2 regions of the Bacillus sp. AL-1R genome follow, and region 1 is predicted to be linked to the other one. Evidence: predicted binding sites of a transcription regulator. Region 1 holds the regulator's gene; the other holds the start of a gene.
What was found. The regulator Rex, encoded in region 1, represses fermentation and respiration genes when NADH is low (regulators of the CRP and FNR family bind a similar motif). The targets are predictions, from matches to a motif close to TTGTGAAATATTTCACAA.
Positions count from the first base shown of each region.

Region 2: a site for Rex is predicted at 2,881-2,898, ahead of adhE (bifunctional acetaldehyde-CoA/alcohol dehydrogenase). Genes of this name have one in related genera too.

Region 1 covers NZ_CP197469.1:4,207,228-4,211,800, reverse strand. The annotation lists gene ACSBO6_RS19980 (ABC-F family ATP-binding cassette domain-containing protein) at 1-1,424, opposite strand, end outside; gene ACSBO6_RS19975 (redox-sensing transcriptional repressor Rex) at 1,586-2,212, shown strand; gene ACSBO6_RS19970 (CPBP family intramembrane glutamic endopeptidase) at 2,252-2,923, opposite strand; gene groES (co-chaperone GroES) at 3,199-3,483, shown strand; gene groL (chaperonin GroEL) at 3,542-4,573, shown strand, end outside.
Region 2 covers NZ_CP197469.1:1,323,327-1,327,899, forward strand. The annotation lists gene ACSBO6_RS06060 (polyamine ABC transporter substrate-binding protein) at 1-629, shown strand, start outside; gene ACSBO6_RS06065 (MarR family winged helix-turn-helix transcriptional regulator) at 672-1,097, opposite strand; partial or broken gene ACSBO6_RS06070 (YodN-related protein) at 1,297-1,486, shown strand; partial or broken gene ACSBO6_RS06075 (YodN-related protein) at 1,612-1,749, shown strand; gene ACSBO6_RS06080 (YitT family protein) at 1,746-2,387, opposite strand; gene adhE (bifunctional acetaldehyde-CoA/alcohol dehydrogenase) at 2,966-4,573, shown strand, end outside.

The DNA of each region.
Region 1 (4,573 bases):
GGCTCATCTAGGATTAGGAAATTAGCTTTTTTCATCATAAGTTTTGCTAAAGCTAATCTTGCCTTTTCTCCACCACTTAAAGTGTTAACGATTTTTGTCACGTCATCACCAGAAAATAAGAAATTCCCTAATATTGTTCGAATTTCTTGTTCGGCCTTTAACGGATAATCATCCCAAAGTTCGTCTAATACTCTCTTATTAGAAGTTAGTTTTGCTTGCTCCTGGTCATAGTAACCAACCGTAACATTTGCACCAAAATCAATCGTTCCTTGTAATTTTTCTAAATCTCCAATAATCGTTTTAAGTAATGTTGATTTACCAACACCATTTGGACCGACTAATGCGACACTATCGCCTCGATTCAGTACGAATCTCATCGGCTGATTGATTGTTGGGATACGCTCATAACCAATAAATAAATCTTGTACAGACAACACATCATTGCCGCTTTGTTTTTCAATTGTGAATGAGAAATTAGCTGAAGACTCGTCTCCTAGTGGCTTGTCTAATCGAACCATTCGATCTAATTGTTTCCTACGACTTTGAGCTCTTTTTGTAGTTGAGGCACGAGCAATATTACGCTGCACAAAATCCTCAAGTTTAGAGATTTCATCTTGTTGTTTTTCGAACTGTTTTAATTCTTGTTCATATTGAGCTGCCTTTAAATCAAGGTACTTACTATAATTACCAACAAATCGTTGATGCTTATGATTAGATATTTCATAAACAATATTAACAACTTGATCAAGGAAATATCGATCATGGGAAACGATTAATACTGCGCCAGGATATGACTGTAAGTAGCGCTCTAACCAACTAAGGGTCTCAATATCTAAATGGTTCGTAGGCTCATCCAAGATTAACAAGTCTGGCTTTGTCAGTAATAGCTTACCTAATGCTAGGCGTGTCTTTTGTCCACCGCTTAATGAAGAGATTTTTGTTTCATAATCTTCATTACTAAAACCTAAACCACTAATGATTGAACGAATATCTGCTTCAAACTGGTAACCGCCGTTTTCTTTAAATGTATATTGTAGATGATCATATTCATTCATAACCTTGTCATAAACGGATTGATTAGAGTAGACTTCCTCCTTAGTCATTTTAACTTCTAGTTTTCTCATATTATCTTGCATTTCTACTAAATGATTGAATACAGAATAATATTCTTCCCAAATCGTTTTATCACTCTGTAAACCAGTGTTTTGGGCTAGGTATCCTACAGTAACGTCTTTAGGCTTATTTATTTCGCCGCCATCATAGGATATTTCACCTGCTATGATTTTCAATAATGTAGATTTTCCAGCACCATTACGTCCAACAATGGCAACTCGATCACTCGTTTGAACTTCTAATTTTATATTTGAAAGTATAATGTCACTACCAAAATACTTTGAGACATTATTTACTTGTAAAAGAATCATTGATAACACCTCATTGCAAAATTTTTTATCTATGTAACTGTAGACTGTCAAAATTCTTAAATATAGTGTATATTTTACATTAGAACAAGTACTTTATTACTAAAATAAGGTCAAATTACACACCATAGTAAAAAGAATTACAGTAAGTGGGGGATTAAAAAATGGATTCGGAACAAATTAAAATTCCACAAGCTACTGCTAAACGTCTACCTTTATATTACCGTTTTATAAAGAATTTGTCTTTATCAGGTAAACAAAGAGTTTCTTCAGCAGAGTTAAGTGAAGCAGTAAAGGTAGATTCCGCTACAATCAGAAGAGATTTTTCTTATTTTGGGGCACTAGGTAAAAAAGGTTATGGATATAATGTAAATTACTTATTAACTTTTTTCTCGAAAGCGCTTAACCAGCATGAAGTTATGAAAGTTGCATTAATTGGTGTTGGTAATTTAGGAACTGCATTTTTACACTATAATTTTATAAAAAATAATAATACAAAAATTGAGATGGCATTTGATATTGATCCAAATAAAATTGGTACTGAAATAGGTGGAGTACCTGTTTATAATTTAGAAAATCTAGAAGAAGTTATGAATGAAGATATTCAAATCGTTATTTTAACTGTTCCTGCACCAGTGGCACAATCAATAGCTGATCGATTAAATGGAAAAAATATTAGAGGAATTTTAAATTTCACACCTGCACGAATTAGTGTACCAGAACATATTCGCATTCATCATATAGACTTAGCAGTTGAACTGCAAACATTGGCATATTTTTTACAACAATAAAATTACTGGATATATAAAAAACCCCCTCTTGGGGGTTTTTTAATGTAAATTAATCTGCTGAAAAACAACAAAAGAGTTCATTAACATATGTGTTAAGATTGGAACCAAAATTGAGTTTGTTCGTTTATACAGGTAACAAAATACAAAACCAATTAGAAAGTATGACAAAAAGAAGGGTAAGTCTCCATGCATAAGTGAAAAGATCGCTGAACTAATCCCAGCAGAAATAATAAATGGTAAACGATTATAAAGCCTTTTAAAAATAATTCCACGAAAAATAACTTCTTCTAAAATTGGTGCAACTAGACTTGGTATGACAATAAAAGCTGGATTAAGCTTAGCGATGTTTATGATATTTTGAGTATTTTCTGAGCCCTTATGTAAATCAAGTACATAAATTAAAATTAAATTACAAACAATTTGAGTTAGCATTGTTATGAAGTAACCTAAAATAACCCAATTTATTATTGTACGATAATTAGTTTTAAAACTCTTTATTCCTTCATAAATGGGCTTGTGTAATAAGAGAAGTATAATAATTAATCCAGTTACGAAACTAATACAACCCCATAATGCCACCGCTTCAAGAGAAGCTGTTTTCCGATCCACTCCAACGTATAAGTTACTTTTTAATAAAAAGGGAACTCCGAATACCGCTGAATATTGAAGAACGACGTACGTTAATAAAATCCATAAATCTCTAGTTTTCAATACAATAGCTCCTTTGTGTTGATATTTTTCATAACAAAAAGGTTTATAACAACACGTACATATTTTACTCGTTTCTTATGTTTCTTAAAAGAAATTTTCACTTTTTATTTTACTTTTGATAGTTGATAAATAAAACTTATTAAATTTCGACAAGAAAAGTGCCTGCTTCGGGCTTGCAAAATTTTTTAATATTATTTAAACTATTAATTGTGTTAGCACTCAATACACATGAGTGCTAAAAAAATAATGATTTGATTATTGAGGAGGTATTACGCATGTTAAAGCCATTAGGTGATCGTGTTGTAATTGAGCTTGTTGAGTCTGAAGAAAAAACTGCTAGTGGTATCGTGTTACCAGGTAGTGCACAAGAAAAGCCACAAGAAGGCAAAGTTGTTGCAGTAGGTACTGGTCGAGTACTTGAAAATGGTGAGCGCGTTGCTTTAGAAGTATCTGTAGGTGACCGCATTATCTTCTCTAAATATTCAGGAACAGAAGTTAAGTACGGCGGTACTGAATACTTAGTACTTCGCGAAAACGATATTCTTGCAATTATAGGTTAATAAAATAAAATACTTAAATTAAAAAATATATCTTTTAAATTATAAGGAGGTCATTTTCATGGCAAAGGACATTAGATTTGGTGAAGAAGCACGTCGCGCAATGTTACGTGGTGTAGACGCTTTAGCTGATGCTGTAAAAGTAACTTTAGGACCAAAAGGACGTAACGTAGTTCTTGAGAAAAAATTCGGTTCTCCATTAATTACTAATGATGGTGTTACAATCGCTAAAGAAATTGAATTAGAAGATGCATTTGAAAATATGGGTGCTAAATTAGTTGCGGAAGTTGCTAGCAAAACAAATGATGTTGCTGGGGACGGTACAACAACTGCGACAGTTTTAGCGCAAGCTATGATTCGTGAAGGTCTTAAAAACGTAACTGCTGGTGCAAACCCAATGGGTATCCGTAAAGGTATCGAAAAAGCAGTTGCAGTAGCAATTGAAGAATTAAAAACAATCTCAAAACCAATTGAAGGCAAAGAGTCAATCGCACAAGTTGCTGCAATTTCTTCAGCGGATCCAGAAGTTGGACAATTAATTGCTGAAGCAATGGAGCGCGTTGGTAACGATGGAGTTATTACTCTTGAAGAATCAAAAGGTTTCACAACTGAGTTAGAAGTAGTAGAAGGTATGCAATTTGACCGTGGATACTCTTCTCCTTACATGGTTACAAATTCAGAGAAAATGGTTGCTGAATTAGAAAATCCATATATATTAATCACAGATAAAAAAGTAACTAACATTCAAGAAATCTTACCAGTACTTGAGCAAGTTGTTCAACAAGGTAAGCCACTATTAATTATTGCTGAGGATGTTGAAGGTGAAGCACAAGCAACAATCATCGTAAATAAATTACGTGGTACGTTCAATGCTGTTACTGTTAAAGCTCCTGGCTTCGGTGACCGTCGTAAAGCAATGTTAGAAGATATCGCGATCTTAACTGGCGGTGAAGTGATTACAGAAGAATTAGGATTAGATCTTAAAACAACTAACATCACTCAATTAGGTCGTGCTTCAAAAGTTGTAGTAACAAAAGAAAACACTACAATCGTTGAAGGTGCTGGTGAAACTGCAGAAATCCAAAGACGTATC
Region 2 (4,573 bases), 1.6 Mb from region 1:
ATCCAAAATATGTAAAAGAAAATATTGATAGCTGGAACGATCTATGGAACCCAAAATACAAAGGTCATGTAACGTTACTTGATGACAATAGAGAAGTATTTGGAATGGGATTAATTAAAAATGGTTATTCAAATAGTTCAACAAATGAAGACGAATTGTTAAAAGCTTATAGCAATTTAAAAACATTAACTCCTAACCTATTAGCATTTGACACGGATACAGTAAAACAAAAGTTTATTACTGAAGATGCATGGATTGGTCAAGTATGGTCCGGAGATGCTGCCTATATTCAAAAAGAGCTTAAAGATATTAAATGGGTTGTACCAAAAGAAGGATCTTCAAGATGGGCAGATACTTTGGCCATACCAAAAGATGCTAAACAAAAAGATTTAGCCCAGAAGTTTATTAATTATTTATATGACCCAAAAGTAAGTGCACAAAATTATGAGGCGATTGGCTATGCTGATCCAAATAGTAAATCAGAACCGTATCATTCGGCAGAGTATAAACAAAATCCGTTTATTAATGTAACAAAAGCACAAACGGATGCTACCAACTGGATTAAAGATGTCGGGGACCAAACAGAATTATATGATAAGTATTGGACAGAATTGAAAACTGGTAAATAAATAATTCAAATTAAAAAGGTTATCTTCTAGGAGATAACCTTTTTAGTTTGAGATTAATTTGTTTAATAAGAATCGAAATTGATCTCTTTCACTATGTGAAAGATTTTCGAATAAAGTTTGCCATAATTCTTGTCTGAAATTGAAGATTTCTTCAATCAACCGTTTTCCTTCATCAGTTAATTCAAGCCATGTAACTCTTCGATCTCGGCTATCTCTTTTTCGAGAAATTAAATGATTATCAACCAATTTATTAACAGCAGTTGTAATAGAACCTGAAGATAATCCAATTTGTCTTCCAAGTTCTGAAGCAGTAATTTTTTGATTTTTATAAATTAAATATAAAAGCAAATACTTTGGTGGAGTTAAGGAGTTTTTAACTTCCTCATCAGTTTTTTGCCAGTTTTTTCGAACTCGAATCATTAAACTTGTTAAATCATCTAGAAGAAGTTTGTCGTTATCGGTTAGCAAGGCAGAATCCACCTCCTAAATTATGATTAAAAGTTATTAATAAAGTTGGATTGTACGTATAGGTTACCAATTTTCTAAATTATTTTCAAGAATGCAAGGGATTTAGCTAAGTTTTTTAAATTTGTCAAGTTTTGTCTGTATAGTATCTATAGTGTTTTGTAAATAGTATGATAAAAGACATTGGTAGGGGTGAAGTTCAATGTTTAAGTATTTTAAGTTTAAAATAAATGATACTGTTCAATTTGTGAAGAATGATGGTCATTTCTATCGAGTGATCGGGTACAGGATCGAAAAAAGTATTTATTTAAATGATGAGTACAGTAGCATTATTTACGAACTCTTACGAGAATTTGATGGTCTTCAAGTTGACGCTGAAGAAGATGAATTAATAAGCGTATCGAACTTCGATGATTTCTACGGTTCAATGTTTGAGAAACTTGGCACATTTACAATTAAGTTTGCTAAAAAGCAGGAAGAAGGAAAGAAAACAAGCATCGGTAATGCCACATCTGTAGACGAGCTATTAGATAAATATAATGATTATCGAAGACTAGCAATACTTTTTAAAGATTGTCTTTACGATCTAGCTGCCGAAAATGTTTTAAATGAGCTCACCGATTTTTCAGAATCAAAAAAAGATTACATGCATTAAGCATGTAATCTTTTTTCATTCGTTTTAATTGTAACAGATTCTTTTTGAAATTTACTTTCATAGACCAATTCTGTTACTTTCGCACAGATTGCAACAGAAAGAATGGTATATCCTACTTCATTCCAAGAAAGGTAAGATAGTGAGCAAAGAAGTATTATAGCATCAAAAATAAAATATACTTTACCGATCGATATTTTTGATTTTTTGCTCATTATGATTGTGATTAAATCATCTCCACCAGTTGCACCACCACTTCTTAGAATTAACCCTAAACCAAGTCCAGCGAAAATTCCACCTAAAATAGCGGGTATCCAAAGATGACTTCCAAAATTAAATGTAAAATTAGAAGATGTTTTTTCTATTATAGAATAAAAAACAGAAAATGAAATTGCACCGATAGTCGTATTAATTAATAATTTTCTACCTAAATACAATCCAGCGATTAAGATAATTGGAATATCAAGTAGCAAGGTTGTAATTGAAGGTGATATATTTAGAGCGTTTTTTACTAATAAAGCAATACCAATAAATCCACCTTCAGCTAAATTATTTTGATAATGAAAATGATACAGTGTAGTGGCTAAAATAAATGAACCAACTAAAATCATTAAGGTCTCACCCAAACGATTGTTACTCATTGTTATTTCCTCTTTTCGTAGTTAGTAGTTAAAAGTAGCTTATAAACTAACTACGTACATATAGAGCTCGTAGTTAGTTTTTTGGCTTTCTAACTACATAGCTATATATCATTGAAGAAATAACATAATCGCCTGTCAACCATAGTTTCGCCTACCTTCAGTTTTATTTTAGAGTTCTTTTGGTTCTCTAAATTAAAACTGCTAAGTGTAGGATAAGTCTTTACGTTGCCAAATGCTCCTTCGAGCAATCATGGTTACACGTCCTTTATACCAGTTTTGTTAGAAAAATCTAACAGGTGAAAAATAAGTTCAATGAGAACTTATTCTTAATTTTATCATATGCGAAAATATTTGAAAAAAGAAAAGAATTAACAAAAATCTACAAGAAGTTAAAAGTAAGGAAAGAAAGGAAAATATACAAAATGTGAAATATTTCACAAATTAGACATAGCAATTTCAATCAAAAGGATATATATTATATTTGTAAATAGAATTGTGAAATATTTCACAATTATAAATCGGACATAATGAAGCTTCAATATGGTGATTACTGTCCGACATCAGAGGAGGAGAGCCAAATGGCTGTTCAAGAAAAAATTGTAAATGAAATTAGTAACGCTTCTGAAATGGTAAATGATTTAGTCGTAAAAGGACAAAAAGCATTAAAGGAATTTGAAAGCTTTAATCAACTTCAAATCGATGAAATTGTACATTCGATGGTTCTAGCAGGTTTAGATCAACATATGCCACTAGCAAAAATGGCAGTTGAGGAAACAAATCGTGGAATCTATGAGGATAAAATTATTAAAAATATATTTGCGACTGAATATATATGGAATTCAATTAAAGATAATAAAACAGTTGGGATTATAAGTGAAGATCAGCAAACAGGAATAACTGAAATTGCTGAACCTGTAGGGGTTATTGCAGGGGTCACACCAACAACTAACCCTACATCAACTACTTTATTTAAAGCAATCATCGCAATAAAAACAAGAAATCCAATTATTTTTGCTTTTCATCCTTCCGCACAAAAATGTAGTAGAGAAGCAGCGAGAATTGTTCGTGATGCAGCAGTTAAAGCTGGAGCACCAGAAAACTGTGTTCAATGGATTGAAGTCCCTTCAATAGAAGCAACAAAATGTTTAATGAATCATGAAGGAGTAGCACTTGTTTTAGCAACTGGTGGTGCTGGTATGGTTAAATCGGCTTATAGTACAGGAAAACCTGCTTTAGGGGTTGGACCTGGTAATGTACCATGCTATATTGAGAAATCTGCTGAAATAAAATCTGCAGTGAATGATCTAATTCTTTCAAAAACATTTGATAATGGCATGATTTGTGCTTCTGAACAAGCCGTTATTGTAGATAAAGAAGTTTATAATGAAGTGAAAGCAGAATTAAAAGCAAATAATTGTTATTATGCTACAAAAGAAGATAAAAAGAAATTAGAAAAGCTAGTCATAAATGAAGCTACATGTGCTGTAAATGGTGACATAGTTGGTAAATCTGCATATGAAATTGCTAAGCTTGCTGGCATTATTGTTCCTGAAGATACAAAAATTCTTATTGTTGAATGCACAAGTGTAGGTGAGAAGGAACCTTTAACAAGAGAAAAATTAAGCCCAGTTTTAGCAGCAATTAAAGTAAATGATAAAGAAGAAGGATTTAAACGTTGTGGAGAAATGTTAGAGCTTGGTGGATTAGGACATTCTGCCGTTATTCATAGCAATAATGAAGAAATTCAAAAAGAGTTTGGATTAAGAATGAAAGCATGTCGTGTCATAGCAAATGCTCCTTCAGCACATGGTGGAATTGGAGATTTATATAACGCCTTTATTCCTTCTCTTACATTAGGCTGTGGATCGCATGGTAAAAACTCAGTATCGTCTAATGTAACAACTGTACACTTATTAAATATTAAAAAATTGGGAAGAAGAAATATGAATATGCAATGGGTCAAACTACCACCAAAAATTTATTTTGAAAAATATTCAACACAGTATTTAGAAAAAATGCCTAATATTAAAAAAGCATTTATTGTAACAGACGAAGCAATGGTTAAACTAGGTTATGTTGATGTGATTAAATATTATTTAGAGAAAAGACAAGGAAATGTTCAGATTGAAATCTTTTCAGATGTAGAACCAGATCCTTCAGATGTTACTGTAATAAAGGGTGCAGAT